2 regions of the Paraburkholderia sp. RAU2J genome follow, and region 1 is predicted to be linked to the other one. Evidence: riboswitches for the same ligand, from Rfam matches in the RefSeq annotation. Region 1 holds a riboswitch; the other holds the start of a gene.
What was found. Region 1 has a riboswitch for manganese ahead of B0G69_RS05855 (sodium:calcium antiporter). Riboswitches for the same ligand answer to the same signal wherever they lie in the genome.

Region 1 (4,394 bases):
ACGCTTGCGTCGCGAGCTGGCGGATACGTTGCAGGCTGCTAGTCAGCGACGACAGGCCGCTCGATGCGGTTTGCACCATCGAGACGCCGTCATTCGAGTTCGACACACCTTGATTCAGACCGTTGATCTGGGTCTGCATGATGTTCGAGATTGCCAGACCTGCCGCGTCGTCCGCTGCGCTGTTGATGCGCTTGCCCGACGACAGACGCGTGATTGCTTGCGACAGTGCGCTGCCCGAGCCGGTCAGGTTCTGCTGTGCAACCAGCGAGTTGATGTTGCTGTTAATTCCGAGCATGAAAATTCTCCTGTTGGGGGCCGTCAGCCCGTTACATGCCATATAGATCAAGGCATCAGCGAACGAGGCAGCTATGTTCGTTTGCCGCCCGCCTTGTTTGTGGTAACGGCCCGTCCAGGAAAAACTTTATGGGGACAACACGCATATTCGTCGATTCGGCAGACGAAAACATCCGCATGCCGGATTGAGCAAACAAGTTGCAGATGCAGGCCTCAAGCCGGCCAGATTGCCGCCGTTAACGACCGGTCGAGGCCGCTGACAATCGGCCGCTCCCGGTGGCACCGAGCCTCGATCTGGCCGCACCGACGCTCATCGGATGGAGCACTCGAACCGGCCGACTTGCGTGGCCGCCCGCTCAACGCGTCAGCGTCACCACCAGATAAGTGACGTACAGCACGCCGCATAGAAGCAGCGCCCACACCGGCACACCGCGCTCGCGCACATTGACGCGAAGCCACGCGGCAGCGGCCAGCGTGATAACGATGCCCGTCACCACTTCGATACGCGGCGTCCACGGCGTCAGCAGAATGCCGATTGCGGGCAGCAGCGTCCCCTGAAAGACCATCGCGCCGGTGATGTTGCCAAACGCGAGCGTGTCCTTGCCGCGCCGGATCCACAAGATGCTGTTGACCTTCTCCGGCAGCTCCGTGGCGATCGGAATGATCAGCAGCGACAACAGCAGCGGCGACACGCCCACCGCTTGCGACACACCCCGCACGCCGTGGATGAACCCCTCCGCCCCCCACACCAGCAACGCGACGGCCACGATCAGTTGCAGCATGATGGTCGCGAAATTGGTCGGCATGCCGAGACGCGCCAGCAGCATCTTGCCGGGCGCTTCGGTGCCGTGCCCGGCGTCGACGAGCTGATTCGACGCGCGAAACGTCATCACCACGTAGGTCACGTAGACGCCCACCAGCGCAACACTGAAAAACGCGCGCACGACCATCTGCTCGTGCGGCACGTACATCGCCGCGGCCGCCAGCACGAACGCGCACAGGAAATAGTTGAGGTCCCGCGTGAAGCCGGTGCGCTCGGGCGCGACCCAGCCTTTGACTCCGCGCGCGCCAAGAATGGCGAGCGTCATCAGAAACGTGGACAGTGTGGAGAGCATCAGCGGCGCACCGAGAATCGCGCCGACGCCAATTTCATGGTTGACGGTGTTATCGCTCGTGCCGCCCGCGATGGCAAGCAGCGGCACGAGCGTTTCCGGCAGCGCGGTGCCGACGGCCGCGAACAGCGAGCCAGTCACACCTTCGGAGATTTTCAAACGTTCGCCGAGATGTTCGAGCGCATTGGTGAAGAGTTCGGCTGCCACCAGAATGACGAGCAGCATGATCGCGAGTTCGACAAGCAAACCGGTCATGCAAGGCTCCCGGCGCATGCGTCGAAAGCACGGCTGCTCGCTGGATGATGAGCCGATGCGAAAGCATGCGGGCAGTATGTGGGGATACTTGACGGCAACCTACGGTGATTCACAGGGCAACTCCACGGTCGGACGTATGTGACGAACCAATGACGCACCGCCACCCGTCCGACCAGAACGAGGCAGTACGTCAATGGTCTCGCCAAACCGAACCGGTCGAACGCGCCATGACCCACAGGCCAAGTATGTTGACGCGCTCTCCTTCAAAGGATGAAGGAAGGCTACTCCCCAGTGACCGGGGGATTCTAATCGCAGGCGCCGCTTTCAACAAGCTTGTGCTGACATGTCAGCGGCAGCGACGCGCGTTGGATTTTCGCGTCGTGGATAGGACGGCGGGGATTGCGAATGTGGAAATGCGAGTCGATGGAACTGAGGTCACGCCAGATCGACGACTGCGATATGCGACGAACTCAAGGATGCAGCAGAGACGGGGGGATGAAACGACGAGAAACCAGCGCCGAAATTTCGGCCAGATTTGGTGCGCCCGGCTGGGATCGAACCAGCAACCCCTGCCTTCGGAGGGAGGTAGAACGATCCGAGAGCCATATAAATCAATTACTTAGAAACGGCGCTCGATCAATTTTCCGCGTCCCTCGTCCCTCACGCGTCCTGCGTCTTTTGGGAAATTAGCTCTGAGCCGGATTGCTCAGGCACTTTATTTTACTCGAAGGGACGCAAAGAGGCGGTTTCGCCGCGCTGTATACGTATACAGAGGTTGACTGGGCCGAAGCCTCCTTTTCGAACACTGTAAGATGGACGAAAGCCGCGCGGCTGGACCGGTCGCCCGCTCCAGGTCGCCAGCCAATGTCCGGCCCGCAAACGAAGGAAAAGGCCGCAGCGCCTTTTCAGACGCGCGGCCTTGCTTCGGTACTCAGGTGATGCTGCGAAGCCTGAAGGTCACTTGCAGGCCACAGCACGACGGTATCGGCTTTGCATGGGGTGCGTTGGAGACCGATTCCGAAACAAGGCATCCGTTCGCTTCACCGCTGCGGCGAATTCCTTCCGGCGCTGCTCCTTCTCCAAGCGCTCTGCCGCCTGCTGCTGCTCGAACAAGGTTTTCATAGCACTTTCGAAACTCACGGCTGCGGCCCTCTCTTCAATTGATCCCGCCAGCTGAGCATTGCGCCGCGAACCCGACCAAGATCCACCAATCCCAAGTGCGTCGCTCGCAGCGCGGTTTGGTAATACTGAAAGTCTGTTTCTACTCCGCGATCCACCACGCTCGCCTCCATATCGTGCGTGGTTCCTGTGGACGCCAACGAAAGACCGGTCACTTTGAATTTCGTGATCTCTTCGAGCAACGCGCGGGTCTCAACCGTTACATCGGCAATCACCCATTCACCGTCGAATCGAGCGTTCGATACTCGCCCCTCGATATGGTGCGGCTCGATGACATTCCTGTGGCCTGCGATCAGAGGCAAATTCTCGATGCCGTCCAAGAACTCCACACGCCCGACTTCCTGCGGCGGATAGTAGACGTTGAACATTTGATACGCGTCTTCGCTAGGCCGTCCAATTTCACGCCCGAACGCAGGCATAATGCCAGCCCTGAACAGGCGGCAATTGGTGAATACAACGTTGCCGAGTTCCGTTCTAGTGAAGCTCATAGCCGCGCCCTTCAACCAAGTCTTCGATGAAGTTTTGATGGTCACGTTCCACGCGCATCCGAATGACGTCTGGGTGATCCACGCCCAACTCGCAAGTCTTCTCGCGGATCGCTTCTTCAATGCGCATGATTCGCGCGCCGGTCTTGTCGAAGAAATAATCGGCAGCACCTATAAGCAGCAAGATCATGTTCTTCGCATCGTTCTTGTTGGCGTCAGTGGCATCGGGACTGCGCGCGACCGATACTAAAGCGAGGATCAGTTTGTTTCGGGTGATGTGGCCTGTAATCATTTCAGCCGCCCATAAACGGTGTCAAACTCGTCCACGCGAGCAGCAGAGTCGAAGGTGCCACGGACGTTGCGGGTATCGAACGCCGCCAGCGTGTCGAGCATATACACCCGATAGCGAAAACCTGTTCCGCACATCACCTTCTGCACTTCGCTTTTGGGTCGCGCGGCCTTAACCATCGCGTCTATCGCTTCGCCGCGCTGCTTGATGCTCATGGCGGCCATGCTGCCGAAGAGCGTATCAATCATCGTTGGCTCGTCCAGCTGCTCTAACGCACCGAACAGCCGCTCCATCATAGTTTGGTCAGTCATTTCCGTTTTCCTCTCAATCGGTTAATCAGTTGCCGTGCGGCAATCACGAAAGGGTCGATCATCGCCATTACCCGGAGCGCACCAAGCGCGGCAAACAGAAGGTCGCGAATGTTGTCGCTCGTCTGGGGTTCCATTCAAGCTGCTGCGCCCAGAACTTCGAGTGACATGTCATACGGCAAATCCTTCGCCGCGCGCTCGCAGAACTCAGGGTAGCTGTCACAAATCTCCTTCCGGCATCCGGGGCGCTTGCTGACGATCCTGTTCGTGTGCGCGGCGAGCGAACCAAGGGGCAATTCGCCTGTCGCTTCGAGGAAGTCAAGAACGCTGAGGAAGGCGAGAATGCGAACATCTAGCCGCGCGTCGAAATATGAAAATTGAGCAAGACTGGACGTACTCCGACCGTTGCGACCGGAGAAGGCGATTGAGAATGGAAGCACCACAGTTTCCGCGCCAACAACGAAGCAACCGG
Region 2 (4,394 bases), 780 kb from region 1:
AGACCGATGCCGTCGGTGTCGAACAGCGGGGCATCGTCGTCGATATCGGCCGGGCTCAGGTCTTCCAGATCGAGCGCTTCGATCAGAAGCTGTTTAATTTCCAGTTTTAAAGAATCCATAATCGAACAGGTGCCGGGTAATGTGGGCTTCGACGGCGCTCGTCACGCTGCGCGCCGCCAGAGCCGGTGCCGTGTCATGGGCCGCGAACTGCTCGACGCCGAGCGGATCGAGCACGTTCACGCGCATCCGGAACGCGCGCGCGGGCACGTCGTACCAGCGCATCTGCCGGGTGAACGCGGGCGGATCGCAATCCATCAGCACCGGCACGATCGGCGCGCCGACCTTCAGCGCCATGTGCGCGAAGCCGCGCGAAAATGCGTGCAGCCGGTTCGGCGCGGGACTGCGCGTGCCTTCGGGAAAAATAATCATCGTGTAGCCGGCCGCGAGTTGCCGTGCGCCCGCTTCGATCAATTCGGTGGGGTCCGCGTTGCTGACGTATTCCGCCGCGCGCACGATCCCCCAGAAACACGGGTTGCGCCAGTGCGCGTTCTTCACGACGCAGCAGGCGCGCGGCGTGAGCGACAGCAGCACCATCACGTCGAGGTAGGTCGGGTGATTCGCGACCACGATCGCCGGGCCGCCGGCGCGCAGCGCGTCCGATCCCGACACGTCGAGTGCCATCACGCCGATGCGCCGCAACGCAGCGATCAGCGCGCGGAAAAACCAGTGGATCACGCCGCTCACCGCCCGCTGCCGCGACACGCGATGCGGCCACAGCCATGCGAGCGGAAACACCAGCACGGAAAACAGCATGCCGCACACGCCGAATATCACGAAGGCCACGCCGGTCGCGCAAAAACGCCACAGATAATCAAGCCGCGCGGTCATGCCAACTCCAGTGCCAGATGATGCCGGCGCGCTGCCAGCATGCAGGCTGGCCGGTTTCGAGGCAGTGCAGCAACGCCTGGCTTTGGGTCGCGAAGGACGCGGGCGCGGGGGTTGGAGCGATGCCGGTGCTTGCGCCCGCGCCCGGGTCGATGCCGGTTTCGCCGGGTTCGGTTGCGCCGGCTTCGCTTACGCCGCCGAGCCGCCCGGACGTCTGATCACCGGCGGCGCGTGACAGGGAGCACACCATATGCCCGGTCGCCGCCTCGCTGTCGAGCAGAATGGCGAGCGCGCCGCCCTGCACTTCGTCTTCGATCGTGCCGTAGGCGGCGTCGGCCGGTTCGTCGGCGTACACCAGCAAGACCGGCGAGTCGGACTGCGTCGCGTATTGCGCGTGCGCTTCCAGCAGCGCGTAGCCGAGTGTTTGCGCGCCGGCCGAAATCGCGCTGGCCGCCGAGCGGTCGCCGCGCGCGATACCGAACACACCGGTCATGGCGTTCAGCACCGACAGGCTGAAGGCGGTCGGCGAAACCGGTTCGCCAGCGCTGATGCTGCGCAGGATGTCGGTGGTGCGGCGCAATTCGCCATGCCGCGACGCGAACACCACCCGCACCGCGTCCTGCGCGACGCAGTCGTGCGCGACCTTCAGCGCGACTTTCGACAGCGTGCTCAGACGACGCCGCACGATCGGCTCGATAAAGCCAATATCGGGTGCGGCAGATGCGGTGGCCGGCCAGCTAGACCAGCGACCGACCGGAATGGTCCAGTGCAGATCGGGCATATCGGTGCTTGCGCGTTCAAACGGGGGAGAGGCTCAGGCGCCAGACGGAACACAAATCGTCACGGCCTGCACGCGCCGCGCGGATCGGCGATCTCCAGCCGGTGGGCAATTTTCTTATAGGGTCGCGCATTAACGGCACTTGGCCCTAATTGTTAGAGGCCTGTGACGTTTAGTCAGATGAATCGTCCGAGGCGCTCCTGGTCGCCGGAATCATACTGAATATTCTGGATTAAATCAGCCACAAAAGACGTATCCATCTGTATCCGTATCGCCGGTGCGACAGGTGGCTGAACCGCGCCGAACCGCCGGATCGACATTTGCGCTCCGCGCCGCGATCCCGCTGAAAGTCCCTTCCGGTATGTTTCGGTTCGAGCCGGCGGCCCGGTCGAAAACGCGCGATCTGCGCGAATACTTTCATTCGACTTTCTTCAGAGGTGTTTCAGATCCGAACATTTGCACACAGGCCAAGCGTTATGGCGGGCCTGGTATGCGATAAACATCCCGGGCTCAACCCGCTCATCGCCGATCCGCCTGAGCAAACGCCGCGGCCGCCGCGCAGCCCGCTCGCGCAATCAGACACATCCCTGCCTGCTGTACTCCGTCGCTCATTGGGGAGTAGCCGCCCCGCGCCATGTCCGCACCGCTGTACCCGGTGCGTCGAACGTGCGGTTCGCGGGGGCGCCTGTCAACAGACTTGGCCTGCATGGCCATGGCAGCCGTAGCCTCTGGCCTGGCGAGACCGATGATCCAGACGCGCCGCAACAGGGCCCGGCGTGTCGTGGGTCGTGGGTCGTGGGTCGTCGCTCGTTCACATCTCGGCCCGAAAAACCCCACAATCGTGAATCACGCTTTTCTCATTTCGACCGGAGCGGTCGCGCTCGCCGAAATCGGCGACAAGACACAACTGCTCTCGCTCGTGCTCGCGGCCCGCTACCGCAAACCCGTACCGATCATTCTCGGCGTGCTAACCCGCGACCCTCATCAATCACGCGGGTGCGGGTGCGCTCGGTGCCTGGCTCGGCTCGCTGGTGACGCCAACCATCATGCGCTGGGCGCTGGCCGCCTCGTTCATCGCGATGGGCCTGTGGATCCTTGTGCCGGACAAGCTCGACGAGGACGAAGCCAACACGAACCGCACGCACTTCGGTGTCTTCGGCGCGACCGTGGTGGCGTTCTTCATCGCGGAAATGGGCGACAAGACGCAGATTGCGACGGTCGCTCTCGCCGCGCGCTTTCACGATTTCTTCGGCGTGGTGGCAGGCACCACGCTCGGCATGATGATCGCCAACGTGCCGGCGATCCTGCTCGGCGACCGCTTCGCCCACCGCCTGCCGACCGGGCTCGTGCACGGCATCGCGGCAGTGCTGTTCGTGGTGCTGGGGGCGATGGCGTTGTTTGGCGTCGGCGTTGAGGCGGCGCTCGGGCGACGTCTGTGCGGTCTTCGGGCGGCACTGCGCGCTCGGGTGCGTCGCACTAGCGTTGCGCTTCGCTGCATCGGCCAGCCTGTAAAACTCCAGATCGCGTGAGACGTTTTGCTTCTCACGACTGCACAAACAGAACGGCCCGGCAGGGATAACCCGCCGGGCCGCTCTTTTTGCGCTTCAACCTGCGCCACGCTGCCCGTCACCTACTCCGCCGCCTTGGCGCCCGACGCCGGAGCCGGCACCGCGGCCGGCGCGCCGCCGTTCGCGACCACTTCGTTCGCCGGGCCGCCGCCTTGGCCGCGCGGAATCTTCACCGTATGCACAGCGCCATTGCCGAGCGGGAAATCGGCCAGCGCGCTGCGCGCCAGATACGGCATCGCCCTCACCAGCGACGACTCGCCGCCCGAGTTGCGGGCCGTCACGTTGTAGACCTCCTTGCCGGTCGCGCGCTCGGTGATCCGTATGCCCAGCAGATGCGTGAAAATCGGATAGGTCTGGTTCACATATGTGGCCGGATACGGACCCCACGGTCCCCACGGATCGAACGGGCGGCCCCAGTACGGCGACGGCCACGGGTTGTAGTACACCGGTTCAGCAACCGTCACCATGTCCGAGCGGATGCCGTACGAGAGTCCGACCAGATAGCGCGCTTGTGCGCCGTCGACTTCACGGAACGCGTGCGCCGCGAGTTCGCTGGCGACCATGCGCTCGTAGGTGGCGAGTTCGAGATTGCTCTGCTGATCCGGCGCCCGCGTGAACGCGAAGGTGCGGGTGGCGTCGCTGCCGCTCCAGTCGGAGAATGCCGTGACCTGAGTCGTCACGTAGGTCGTGCAGCCGGACAGGAGCACCGCCAGCACGGCCAACAGCAGCGTGGCGCGGCGGGTCCATCGATCGATATTCATGGTCTACCTCGTGAGGCCTTTGAATTGCCCATTATCGCCAGTGATGACCGGCTGCGTCGAACGTGCACGCGGCTTTTTCACGCGCGGGTGCCCGATAAGACGCTGACCCCGCGAGCCGGTAAAAAGTTCGCTCCGCACGATTGCCCGAGGCTTTGTACAATGGCCCGACCAGCCCGGCTTGCGTGCCCTTCGCGCGCCTGACCGCTCGAGTACCAACACTACAGAACGCCATGGCCGATACCGCAACGCCCAATGTGATCCGCCGCGCCGATTACGCGCCGCCCGCCTTCCTGATCGACACCGTCGCGCTGGAGTTCGATCTGGTCCCCGAACGCACGATCGTCAGGAATACGATGCGCGTGCGCCGCAACCCGGAGGCGTCCCGCGCCGCGCATCTCGAAC

Region 2: another riboswitch for manganese. It lies ahead of B0G69_RS02100 (TMEM165/GDT1 family protein); the one in region 1 lies ahead of B0G69_RS05855 (sodium:calcium antiporter).

Annotation. Positions count from the first base shown of each region.
Region 1 covers NZ_RBXG01000001.1:1,236,934-1,241,327, forward strand. The annotation lists gene B0G69_RS05850 (flagellin) at 1-295, opposite strand, end outside; gene B0G69_RS05855 (sodium:calcium antiporter) at 651-1,661, opposite strand; yybP-ykoY riboswitch at 1,792-1,963, opposite strand; gene B0G69_RS05860 (DUF2213 domain-containing protein) at 2,798-3,328, opposite strand; gene B0G69_RS05865 (hypothetical protein) at 3,315-3,617, opposite strand; gene B0G69_RS05870 (hypothetical protein) at 3,614-3,925, opposite strand; gene B0G69_RS40955 (hypothetical protein) at 3,922-4,059, opposite strand; gene B0G69_RS05875 (hypothetical protein) at 4,060-4,394, opposite strand, start outside.
Region 2 covers NZ_RBXG01000001.1:460,328-464,721, forward strand. The annotation lists gene B0G69_RS02085 (phosphopantetheine-binding protein) at 1-119, opposite strand, end outside; gene B0G69_RS02090 (lysophospholipid acyltransferase family protein) at 94-888, opposite strand; gene B0G69_RS02095 (beta-ketoacyl synthase chain length factor) at 872-1,666, opposite strand; yybP-ykoY riboswitch at 2,265-2,421, shown strand; partial or broken gene B0G69_RS02100 (TMEM165/GDT1 family protein) at 2,505-3,075, shown strand; gene B0G69_RS02105 (DUF4136 domain-containing protein) at 3,294-3,992, opposite strand; gene pepN (aminopeptidase N) at 4,223-4,394, shown strand, end outside.